4 regions of the Effusibacillus lacus genome follow, and region 3 is predicted to be linked to each of the others. Evidence: riboswitches for the same ligand, from Rfam matches in the RefSeq annotation. Region 3 holds a riboswitch; each other region holds the start of a gene.

Region 1 (3,102 bases), on a different contig from region 3:
CCGCACGTCAGCGGGGAACAGGCAACTGATACTCTGGTTTATACAACAGAAGAAATTGAACGGATTGTACGAATGGCATTTGTTATTGCCAGAAACAGAAAAAAGCTTCTGCATTCGGTCGATAAAGCCAACGTGTTGGAATCATCCCGGCTCTGGCGGGAAACGGTGAACCAGGTTGCCAAAGATTACCCGGATGTACAGTGTGAGCATATCCTGGTGGACAATTGTGCCATGCAGTTGATCCGCAATCCGCGCCAGTTTGACGTATTGGTTACCGAGAACATGTTTGGAGACATCTTGTCGGATGAAGCGGCCATGCTGACAGGATCGATCGGCATGCTGCCCTCTGCCAGCCTTGGGGCACAAGTCGGTCTGTATGAACCGATTCACGGTTCAGCACCGGACATTGCAGGGAAGGGGATCGCCAATCCCTTGGGAATCATTCTGTCAGCGGCAATGATGCTCCGCCATTCCTTCGGGTGGGAACAGGAAGCTGCCATAATTGAACAGTCGGTTCAAGAGGTTCTCGCAAAGGGTGCTCGGACTGCTGATCTGGCCGGTCCCCAAGACACCAAAGTATCAACATCTGAGATGGGAGACCTGATCGTACAGGCGATTGGCTGCAGAATTCCGTCCTGATCTTGGGCGTTGCCTACGGGCAACGCTTTTTCTCTACCAAAATGGGGTCATTAAAATAGGACTTGAGTAACTGGAGACCGGAAGAAAATTTTGATAACTTAAAACTGTCTCCTTTAATCTCAAAGTAAAGGCTGGAAATCAGCATGCAGCGGAGGGAGCATTACAGGATTCCACTGAACGCCTTTTGTTCGCTTCAACTAAGAAAGCTTGGCAACCGGTATATGCCTATCGGAAAACAGTTTGAAGTCGTATTGAGAAACATCTCCGGAGGAGGACTCTGTTTTGTTTCGGAACGTGACATTCCTGTCAGTGAAGAATTGATCTGGAAATTTGATGTGAACTTACCTGAACAACAGTTACAGGTTTATGGCCAACTGGTATGGAAAAAATCGACATCCGATCAATTCCAATATGGTGTCAAGTTCGTCTTTTTCACTGACAGGGAGCAACGGGAACTGATGTCGAAACTCTACCAGCTTCAAATTCGAAGCCGGAACCAAAAGAACATGAACTCCGATGAAAAACCTAATTGCCGGACATGACCTGCTTTTAATGCAGGATTTTTTATTGACTAACTGACATGAAATAGGTATACTGAGATTTGTCTTTTTAGTATAAAATATTCATAATTCATATAAACGGTAATTCTTCTTATCCAGAGAGGCGGAGGGACAGGCCCAATGAAGCCCGGCAACCGGTTCGTCTGAAGCAATCGCTTTAGACGGGCGGCATGGTGCCAATTCCTTCAGGTATCCGAATACCTGACAGATGAGAAGGGACATTCGAAATGAAAGCCCTTTTTCAGTCTGTAGAAAAAGGGTTTTTTCTATGACGGCAAACTTCAGAGCGGAAATGGGGGTGTTACGTATGATCCAATTACAGGATTTGCATAAACACTATATCGTCGGAAAATCGGAGGTACCCGCGCTGAGCGGCATTCACCTGTCGATTGGGAAAGGAGAAATATTCGGGGTCATCGGTCATTCCGGTGCCGGTAAAAGTACGCTGATCCGCTGCATGAATCTGTTGGAACAACCTACTTCCGGGCGGGTGATTGTGGATGGAGTTGACCTTACATCGCTTACTGCCAGGGAACTGCAGGAGAAACGCCGGAGAATCGGAATGATCTTCCAACATTTCAATTTGCTGTCTTCCGCCACGGTGGGTGAAAACATTGCGTTCCCTCTGCAATTGGCCAGACGTCCAAAAGCGGATATTGAGCGCAAGGTAGCGGAACTGTTAAAGCTTGTAGGATTGGAGCAGCATCGGGACAAGTATCCAGCCCAACTGTCAGGCGGTCAGAAGCAGCGGGTGGGCATTGCCAGGGCACTGGCCAATGATCCTGCCGTGCTGCTTTGCGATGAAGCTACGTCAGCGCTGGATCCGCAAACTACCAATTCGATTCTGGCCTTGCTGCGGGACATAAATCGCCAGTTGGGCATCACAATCGTGCTGATCACGCATGAAATGCATGTGATCCGTTCTATTTGCGACCGGGTGGCTGTCATTGACGGGGGACAAATAGTCGAGACCGGACCTGTGGCAGATGTGTTCTTAAGGCCTCAGCACCCCACCACAAAGGAATTTGTGGAGCAAGTGGCCGATTCGATGGAATTGCAGGAAACGGTGGCCCACGAGAAAGCGGTTGGAGACCGGACGATTGTTCGGATCACGTTCCTTGGGGAACAAACTTATCAACCGGTCTTGTTCGAAACCATGATGGAAACCGGGGCTTCTTTCAATATCCTGCAGGGCACCATTTCCCGCATGAAAGACACACCTTACGGACAGCTGGTGGTTGAACTGGACGGCAAGAAAGAGCAGATTGTGAACACGGTGACTGCGCTTCGGAACCGTGGACTCGAAGTGGAGGTGATCTGAATTGGAAATCAGCTTTGTGAACCTCGAATGGGCGGAAATTGGAATGGCGACGATAGACACGCTCATTATGCTGGGCCTGTCCGCATTGTTTACCGTTATCATCGGTCTTCCGGTGGGAGTGTTGTTGTTCCTGACTTCCAAAGGACAGTTATTGGAAAACCGGCTGTTCTACGCAACCGCTTCCTTTGTGGTCAATATCCTGCGGTCCGTACCGTTTATCATTCTGATGATTCTGTTGATTCCTTTTACCAAGCTGATTGTCGGGACATCCCTCGGGATCCAGGGTTCGATTCCACCGCTTGTGATTGGCGCGGCCCCATTTTTCGCAAGGCTTGTGGAAACTTCTTTGCGGGAAGTGGACAAGGGAGTCATCGAAGCAGCCCAATCGATGGGGGCAACCCACTGGCAAATCATTTCAAGGGTTCTGCTGCCTGAATCCCGTCCCGGACTGATCGCCGGCATTACAATTACGACTGTGGCATTGGTGTCATATACCGCAATGTCAGGCGTTATCGGCGGGGGCGGTTTGGGGGATCTGGCCATACGGTATGGCTATCAGCGCTTTCAAACAGATGTCATGTT
Region 2 (3,102 bases), on a different contig from region 3:
CATTGCCAAGAATTTGCGGATTCCCGTTACTACCGGCAACAGCCTGACGGTGGCAACTGCCATCCAGGCCACGCGGCAAGCGGCAGTACTGATGGATATTGAACCGTCGAGAGCCCATTTGGCGGTCATTGGCGCAACCGGATCGATTGGCGCCATCTGCGCGAGGATGCTGGCCCCACATGTGGGGAAACTGACACTGGTTGCCAGGGATGAAGCCAAGTTGGAGCAGTTGGCCTCTTACATCATGAGCGAATCGGGCAAAACGGTGAATGTCTCGACAGATCCACGCCATACCGTACGAAAAGCGGAGCTGGTCGTGACCGTTACAGGCAGCGCCGATACGGTCCTGTATCCGGAGGATCTGCGCCCGGGTTCCGTCGTGTGTGATGTGGCCCGCCCCCGCGACGTGGCCAAGACAGTGGCGTTGCAGCGGCCGGACGTCTTGGTGATTGAAGGCGGCCTGGTAGAGGTGCCGGGAGAGTATGAGTCGAAGTTCCGGTTCGGGCTGCCCAAGGGGGTTGTTTTTGCCTGTATGGCAGAAACGATGATCCTCGCTCTCGAGAAACGATATGAATGCTTTACCCTTGGCCGCAACATTCGTGTGGAGCAGGTGCGGCAAATCGATGAACTGGCAAGAAAACACGGATTCAAACTGGCCGGGTTCCGTTCATTTGGCAAGCAACTGACGCCCGAAATGATTCGCGAGATCCGTAAAGTTTCGGCCCCCACCGGTTCGAAGAAGGGAAAGGCCGTCAAAGCCAAGCGCTCTTAACTCTTTAAAAAAAATAAAATTGGTTTGACATAGTGTATGAAAGAAAGTATATTTATGGAACGGGAGTTTTGCATGGGGTGATTATCAGCCCCTGCAAGCTGTAGGGATTGTACGGAAGGATTGCAATGAGGGATCTGTTGGGGCGAACCTTACACCGCTTGTCGTGGCCAAAGACGGAGTTTGGCCGGGGTACGTCAGGCAACAGGCAGGACGGCAGATGTGGCCGTCACACCCGATGGCGCAGGTGGGGCCGTCGGGACTCTTCTTAAAAAAGCACCCATTTGCCGGGAAGCAGATGGGTGCTTTTTTTCCACTCAAAATTATATTGACATACCACCCCGGTATCCATTACTCTTTCGATAGAGTATTTGTTTCTGACAATTTCAAAAGAACCGCTCTTATCCAGAGTTCGGCTGAGGGACTGGCCCGATGAAGCCGCGGCAACCGGCCTGAGCGACCCGGATTCGATTTACCGCCACGAGAAGCGGAAACTGTCCGGAGTACAGGCACGGTGCCAATTCCGACACAGGGATGGCCTGTGAAAGATGAGAGAGGGTTGGCTGCGTATATAGCGAACCTCTTTCTCACAGAGAAAGAGGTTTTCGTATTTTGCCAGACCCCGGGAGGAGAGGTTCCCAATACCTTCAGAGGAGTGGAACTATGTATCAGATTCACGGATTGAGAGAGAAGCTGAGTCTTGGAAAAAGCGTTGTGACCGTGGAGTTGGAGCCGCCGAAAGGGGCGGATCCGATGCCGACCATGCTGACGGCGAAGCATTTGCGGGGGTATGTCGATGCGGTGAACATCGCCGATTCCCCGATGGCAACGCTGCGGATGAGTCCGATTGCGCTCTCCCACATCGTACAGCAAGACCTGGGATTGGAAGCCATCTTCCATCTGACCTGCCGTGACCGCAATATCCTGGGGCTGCAGTCGGAACTGCTGGGGGCAGCCGCACTTGGTGTCCGCAACATCCTGACCCTCACGGGCGATCAGCCCAGCCGGGGCGATCATCCGGAAGCACGGGGTGTATTTGAAGTGGATGCCATCGGACTTGTGAAGATTGCAAAGCGTTTGAACGAAGGTTCCGACCTGGCGGGCAAAGCATTGAATGCCCCAACTGACTTCTTTATCGGCGGTGCGGCCAATCCTGGAGCGGACGATCAGGAAGTGGAGTTCTCCAAACTCCGGGCAAAGGTGGAAGCCGGCGTCAGATTCGTACAGACCCAGCCCGTGTTCGATGTGGAAACGGCCCTGCGGTACCAGGAACGGGTGGTAAAAGAGGGCCTTCCTGTCTACGTACTCTACGGTATTTTGCCGCTCAAAAGCGCCAAGCAAGCCCGCTTCCTGAATGAGAAAGTTCCCGGTATTACAATCCGCCGGGAAATCATTGATCGGGTTGAGGCGGGTGGCCGTGAAGCAGGCGTTGAAATCGCGCAGGAGCTGTACTATGCTCTGAAGCCCCATGTGGCGGGGGTTCACCTGTATCCCCTCAACAACCTGCAAACGGTTTATGATGTGCTGGAAATCAAAGTAGAGCCTTCCATCGCGCTGTGAACCGGTAACATGTAGAAGTCTATCAGGTAACGTCTACTTTTGTCGAATCTATTGAATAGTCTTTCAATTTGGCGGTACGATAGTTTTGTACTGCCTTTTTCTATTCTACCAGGGGGGATTCTATGAGAGTTAGAGCTTTGGCTTTGGCATCCGCAGTGATGCTGGCAAGCGCTTCTCCGGCACTCGCCAGGGTGCCCGGGGTGGACGACAAGATGCTGGGGGCCACCCAGGGTATGGTGGCTGTCTCCCATCCGTTGGCTGCTCAAGCGGGAAAGGAGATTCTGGCAAAAGGCGGCAACGCGGTGGACGCGGCTGCGGCGATCCAACTGTCACTGAATGTGGTCGAACCGATGATGTCGGGAATCGGCGGCGGCGGGTTCATGATGATTTATCTCAAGGACCAGAACAAGATCACCATCCTGGACAGCCGGGAAATGGCGCCGAAAAACGTCGACCCCAAACTGTTTCTCGACAAGGACGGCAAGCCCGTTCCCTGGTTTGAACGCCATACCGGCGGCAAAGCGGTGGGCGTACCCGGAACCCTGAAAGGAGTGGAAACGGCTCTTGCAAAGTATGGCACCATGAAATTGGCGGATGTGATCGACCCGGCCATTGCCTACGCGGAGAATGGGGTTCCCGTTAACTGGGCAACCGCCATGTACATTAAGGATGACGTCAAAAAGCTGCAGCAATACGGCACTGCAGGCCAGGTATTCGTGCCAAACGGTACGCCGTTGCAGGAAGGCGATCTGCTGGTACAGCCCGACTTGGCC
Region 3 (3,102 bases):
ATCAAATTCAAAATGAAAAATCTGGACCCGAAAGTCCCCCACAGTATGGACTTTCATGCGGTACACGCATCTCCGAGCAAAGACTTTGCCGATATCCATCCGAATGAAGAAGGCGTATTCACTTATCCGGCTATGACACCGGGCGTATTTATGTACCATTGCGGAACCAAGCCCGTATTGCTGCATATTGCCAACGGCATGTACGGTACGATTATCGTTGAGCCAAAAGACGGATATCCCACCGACAAAGAAATCAATCGGGAATTCATCATTACCCAGTCTGAATTCTACAAAGAAAACGACCTGAATGACATGACGAATGGAGTTCCATCATACGTTCTCTTCAACGGAAAGCATCCGGATCTCAGCAAGCCGTTCTATGCCAAAGTGGGAGACAAGGTTCGAATCTACTTCAACAACGTGGGTCCGAACGAAGTCAGCAGTTTCCACGTGGTAGGAACCACTTTTGACACCGTATATGTGGACGGCAATCCGAAGAACGTGCTGAACGGCCTGCAAGCTTATACTGTACCTGCATCTGGCGGTCTGGTTGTTGAGTTCAGGGTGTTGAAGGAAGGAACTTATCCGATCGTAACCCACCAGTTTAACCATGTTCAAAAAGGTGCGCTGGCCAAACTGATTGTCACCGCAGACGGCAACCCGCCGCAAACCGCTGACAAGTCCAGTCATTAAATGAAAGATTTACACCTCTCCCGCAAGGGGGAGGTTTTTTGCTGATTTGACTATTCTGCCATTCCCATATGCCGGTTCTCTTTGCAGGAGAGTTCAAGTACACGCAGTTCGTAGCTTTCAGCTCCCGATTGTACAAACGGATCCGCTTCGGCGATTCGTTTTGCTTCTTCATAGGAGGCGGCCTTAATGATGATCATACCGCCTTTGGAATCGGCAAAAGGTCCGCAGAGCACCAATTGATCTTTTTCCTCCAGGGCCTGTAAGTGTTTCACATGTGCGCGAATCAGATTCTCTGTCAGACTTTGGCCCGGGTTCTTGGTAAGCAAAATTACATAGCGGATGAACTGATTGTCCGGGGTATTCATTCGGTCCAGCCCCTTTCCGGTTTTTTCCTCTTATCCACTATCTTGACATGTGCCCCGGTTTCATGCAAACTAAATTAAAATCCAAAATAGCAAGACTTCTATCCAGAGTGGCGGAGGGAACTGGCCCGATGATACCACAGCAACCGGTGCGCGGCACACGGTGCTAATTCCAGCAGATTGACATTCTGGAAGATAGGAGGAGCGGACACCGAAGTTTGGCCCTCTCTGACAGGAGAGGGTTTTTAGTTTGCAGGGGGCGACCCTCATTAGGTAAGGGGGAGAAGCATGACGGCACGCGGACAATTGTTGCGCGAACAAATGAAGAAGAAGATTCTGATCCTTGACGGTGCGATGGGGACGATGATCCAGCAGGCGGGACTTACGGCTGACGATTTTGGCGGGGAAGAATACGAAGGCTGCAATGAATACCTGAATCTGACACGTCCCGATGTGATTCAAGGAATTCACGAGCAGTACCTGGCAGCGGGGGCCGACATCATTGAAACCAACACCTTCGGTTCCACCCGGCTGGTGCTGGCTGAATACAACCTGCAGGACAAGGCTGACGAGATCAACCTGGCGGCTGCCCGTTTGGCGGTGGAAGCGGCCCGCAAATACTCGACGCCGGAATGGCCCCGCTTTGTTGCGGGGGCTATGGGCCCCACCACCAAGACGTTGTCTGTGACCGGCGGAACCACCTTTGAAGAGTTGATGGAAAACTATTACCGGCAAGCCAAAGTGTTGATTCAGGGCGGGGTGGACATGCTGCTGCTGGAAACGGCCCAGGATACTCTCAATGTCAAAGCGGGCAGTCTTGGAATCAGGAAAGCGTTTGAGGAGCTGGGCGAGGAACTTCCGCTGATGTTATCAGGAACCATCGAACCAATGGGAACCACGCTGGCAGGCCAGAATATCGAGTCGTTCTACATCTCGCTGGAACATTTGAAGCCGATCACCGTGGGACTTAACTGTGCAACGGGACCGGAGTTTATGCGGGACCATCTGCGAACTCTGTCCGAATTGGCCCAGTGTGGGGTCAGCTGCTATCCGAACGCAGGATTGCCTGATGAGAACGGACATTACCACGAATCTCCGCAAGCATTGGCGAAAAAAATGGCCGGGTTCGCAGAACTGGGCTGGCTGAACATTGCGGGGGGCTGTTGTGGCACGACACCCGAACATATCCGCGCCCTGGCGGAAGCATTGAAAGATTACAAGCCCAGACAGGAAGCCGGAGGACACCTGCCGGCCGTTTCCGGTATTGAGACAGTGTATCTGGAAGCGGACAACCGTCCTTTGATGGTCGGAGAGAGGACGAACGTTATCGGTTCCAAGAAGTTCCGAACACTGATTGCGGAGGGCTTGTATGAAGACGCGTCGGAAATTGCCCGCGCCCAGGTGAAGAAAGGGGCGCACATCATCGATATCTGTCTGGCCGATCCGGACCGGGACGAGTATGGCGACATGGAGAATTTTCTAAACTATGTCGTCAAGAAGGTGAAAGTGCCGTTGATGATTGACTCCACCGATGTGCGGGTGATGGAGCTTGGCTTGAAACATTCGCAAGGGAAAGCCATTCTCAACTCCATTAACCTTGAGGACGGAGAGAAGCGGTTTGAGGAAGTGGCCCCTCTGATTACCCGCTACGGGGCGGCGGTAGTAGTAGGAACCATCGATGAGACCGGAATGGCGGTTACCCGGGAACGCAAGCTGGAAGTGGCCAAGCGATCCTATGATCTGCTGGTAAACAAGTATGGCGTTAATCCGCAGGACATTATCTTCGATCCGCTGGTATTCCCGGTAGGCACAGGGGATGAGCAGTATATCGGGTCGGCGTTGGAGACGGTGGAAGGAATCCGTTTGATCAAGGAATCGATGCCGGAGTGCGGCAGTATTCTTGGAATCTCCAACGTGTCCTTTGGTCTTCCGCCTGCGGGCCGGGAAGTGCTCAATGCGGTGTTCCTGTATCACTGCACCAAAGCCGGGCTGGATTATGCAATCGTAAACACGGAGAAATTGGAGCGCTACGCGTCCATTCCGGAAG
Region 4 (3,102 bases), on a different contig from region 3:
AATTGTCCAATCGATTGCGATCCGAAGGCGAAAGTTGAGGTTTTAACTTTATGTTTTGTGCAGATTTTTTGTTCGCGGAAAGGTGGCAGTGACAGATGATTGTGCAACCGGCAGATCGGCTCCGGCGGCTGCCCGAGCAATTTTTCTCGGCGCTGGTTCGAAAAGCCAATGCGTATATAGCAGAAGGGTATGACGTGATCAATTTGGGGCAGGGAAATCCCGACCTGCCGACCCCCTCTCACATTGTGGAGTCCATGCGGGAAGCGGTGCTTGACCCTGTGACCCACCGGTATTCTCCTTTTTCCGGGCTGCCGGAATTGAAGGAGGCGATTGCCGACTGGTACAAGAGGGAGTTTGATGTGGATCTTGATCCCGCTTCCGAAGTCGCCATTCTTTTCGGGGGAAAAGTCGGACTGGTGGAGATCAGCCAGTGCTTGCTCAACAAAGGGGATGTGTGCCTGGTACCGGATCCCGGCTATCCTGATTATTGGTCGGGAGTGGCCATGAGCGGCGGGGAGATGGTGATGATGCCGCTTCTGCGGGAGAACCGCTTTTTGCCGGACTACTCAATCATTCCGGAAAATGTGCTGCGGCGCGCGAAGCTGATGTTCCTGAATTACCCGAACAACCCAACGGCTGCGACTGCGAATGAGCAATTTTTCCGGGACACGGTGGACTTTGCCGCACGGCACGGGATTGTGGTCGCCCATGATTTTGCGTATGGCGCAATCGGTTTTGACGGTGAGAAGCCGGTTTCATTCTTGCAGATCCCGGGAGCGAAAGAGGTGGGCGTTGAGTTTTACACCATGTCAAAGACTTACAACATGGCCGGTTGGCGGGTCGGCTTTGCACTGGGGAACCGTGATGTAATCTCTTTGATCAATCTGGTCCAGGACCATTTTTACGTAAGTCTGTTTGCGGCCATTCAACGGGCTTCCATTACGGCACTGCGCTCCTCGCAGGACTGCGTGCGGGAATTGGTGGCCGTTTATGAAAGCCGAAGGGATGTGCTCGTAGACGGCTTGCGGGATTTGGGATGGGATTGCCCCGCTCCGAAAGGCTCTTTCTTCACCTGGGTTCCGATCCCCAATGGTATGGGATCGGTGGAGTTTGCCGACTATGTGCTGGACAAGGCCCATGTGGTGATGGCGCCCGGGATCGGCTTTGGAAAAAGCGGCGAGGGCTATGTGCGAGTCGGGTTATTGGCACCGGAGGACCGGCTGCGGGAAGCGGTCGAGCGGCTGGGGCGGATTGGGCTGTAGTTGTCTCTCAAAAAATTGTCAAAAAAATTATTGACACCTCCTCCTGCCTATCGTATTATTTCTCTAAGTTTACAAATTTTCCAATTGCATAATTAGTTAGACTCTTATCCAGAGCAGGCTGAGGGACTGGCCCGATGACGCCCGGCAACCGGATTCGCAAAAGTGCGGGGTTCCAATGGAACCCGTATCACCGAGAAAGAAACATCTTCCCTTCATGCGGATCAATGGTGCTAACTCCTGCAGAATGTTGCAATTCTGAGAGATGAGAGGCGAGGGATTGATTTGATATACGCCTCTTTTCTTCGGAAAAGGGGCGTTTTTGATTTTGCTTGGCGGTGTTGGTGAAAGGGGTAAACACATGGGGGATTTGAACCAGCAAGATTACGTAGTAGCAACCTATCTCGTACACGGAAGTGGAGATTTTCATAAAAAAGCACAGGGCATTGCAGTAGGTCTGACAGTCGGCTCCTGGACGGATCTGCCTGCCGAGCGCCAGGAACAGATGAAGAAACACCTGGGGCATGTGGTGGCGGTTGAAGAACTGGGCAGAGATGAGGAACGCAATGGGAAAGCGCTGTTAAAGATTGCATATCCAACGTTGAACTTTACGCCGGATATTCCGGCTCTTCTGACATCTGTTTTTGGCAAACTGTCCATGGACGGTGCCATCAAGCTGGTGGATCTTGACTTGCCGGACTCCTACACGAAGCGCTTTCCCGGGCCCAAATTCGGAATCGACGGGGTCAGACAAAGCCTGGGGGTCTATGACCGGCCGCTGTTGATGTCCATCTTCAAATCCTGCATCGGATACGACAGCGAGACGCTGGCGGAGCTGTTCTACCAGCAGGCACTTGGCGGCGTGGATCTGGTAAAGGACGATGAGATATTCTTTGACGATACGTATGCGCCGTTTGAGAAGCGAATTGAGGCCTGTATCAAGGCAGCCGGGCGGGCGGAGACAGAAACGGGCAAAAAAGTGCTTTATGCGGCCAACTTGGCAGGACCTGTAACAGAGATTGTCGAGAAAGCCAAGCGTGCGGTACGGGCCGGGGCCAATGCGTTGCTGCTCAACGTCCTGGCATACGGTTATGATGTGCTGCACCGACTGGCAGCAGACCCGGAAATCAACATTCCGATCATGGCACACCCGGCACTGGCAGGAGCGATTTATCCGTCACCGCAATACGGGATCAGTGCCCCCATCATTCTTGGAAAAATCATGCGGGTGGCAGGCGCGGACCTGGTTCTGTATCCGTCTGCATACGGGTCGGTGGCACTTGAGAGAGAAGAGACTCTGGCGATTGCAGCGGAGTTGCGGAAGGAATCGGGCTTGCTCAAGAGGGTTTTCCCCGTGCCTTCGGCAGGCATTCATCCGGGACTGGTACCCCGTCTTTATGAAGACTTGGGGAACGACCAGGTGATCAATGCGGGCGGCGGGATTCACGGGCATCCGGGTGGTTCCGCAGCCGGAGGCAGAGCGTTTGCTGCGGCGATTGACGCGGTTGTGAAGGGGGAAGGCCTGCAGGAAGCTGCGGCAAAGAGTCCGGAACTGGCCAAAGCACTTGAATTATGGGGAGGGAAATGAGTTTGGCAAACGACAGCAAGTCGATCGTAATCTTTTGTGACTTTGACGGGACGATTACCGAACGGGACATGATCATCTCCCTTATGGAGCGTTTCGGACCGGATGGCTGGGAAGCGATCAAGGATGACATACTGTCCCAACGCATTTCGGTTCAGGAAGGTGTCGGAAAGCTCTTTTCCCTAATACCGTCTGTCAGGCGAGAAGAACTTGTCCAATATGCCAAAGATACTGTGAAAATCCGGAACGGGTTTGCCG

What was found. Region 3 has a riboswitch for S-adenosylmethionine ahead of metH (methionine synthase). Riboswitches for the same ligand answer to the same signal wherever they lie in the genome.
Region 1: linked by a shared signal. The riboswitch ahead of EFBL_RS16760 (methionine ABC transporter ATP-binding protein) and the one ahead of metH (methionine synthase) in region 3 are both predicted to bind S-adenosylmethionine.
Region 2: linked by a shared signal. The riboswitch ahead of EFBL_RS14575 (methylenetetrahydrofolate reductase) and the one ahead of metH (methionine synthase) in region 3 are both predicted to bind S-adenosylmethionine.
Region 4: linked by a shared signal. The riboswitch ahead of EFBL_RS01030 (2,3-diketo-5-methylthiopentyl-1-phosphate enolase) and the one ahead of metH (methionine synthase) in region 3 are both predicted to bind S-adenosylmethionine.

The regions. Positions count from the first base shown of each region.
Region 1 is NZ_BDUF01000097.1:38,131-41,232, reverse strand. Features, by position in the region: gene leuB (3-isopropylmalate dehydrogenase) at 1-639, shown strand, start outside; gene EFBL_RS16765 (PilZ domain-containing protein) at 783-1,181, shown strand; SAM riboswitch class I at 1,288-1,414, shown strand; gene EFBL_RS16760 (methionine ABC transporter ATP-binding protein) at 1,507-2,520, shown strand; gene EFBL_RS16755 (methionine ABC transporter permease) at 2,564-3,102, shown strand, end outside.
Region 2 is NZ_BDUF01000084.1:20,545-23,646, forward strand. Features, by position in the region: gene EFBL_RS14570 (shikimate dehydrogenase) at 1-772, shown strand, start outside; SAM riboswitch class I at 1,168-1,324, shown strand; gene EFBL_RS14575 (methylenetetrahydrofolate reductase) at 1,433-2,329, shown strand; gene ggt (gamma-glutamyltransferase) at 2,452-3,102, shown strand, end outside.
Region 3 is NZ_BDUF01000003.1:80,410-83,511, reverse strand. Features, by position in the region: gene EFBL_RS00590 (multicopper oxidase domain-containing protein) at 1-693, shown strand, start outside; gene EFBL_RS00585 (YciI family protein) at 744-1,058, opposite strand; SAM riboswitch class I at 1,154-1,257, shown strand; gene metH (methionine synthase) at 1,344-3,102, shown strand, end outside.
Region 4 is NZ_BDUF01000004.1:62,171-65,272, forward strand. Features, by position in the region: gene EFBL_RS01020 (FtsW/RodA/SpoVE family cell cycle protein) at 1-46, shown strand, start outside; gene EFBL_RS01025 (pyridoxal phosphate-dependent aminotransferase) at 96-1,262, shown strand; SAM riboswitch class I at 1,364-1,531, shown strand; gene EFBL_RS01030 (2,3-diketo-5-methylthiopentyl-1-phosphate enolase) at 1,621-2,847, shown strand; gene EFBL_RS01035 (MtnX-like HAD-IB family phosphatase) at 2,916-3,102, shown strand, end outside.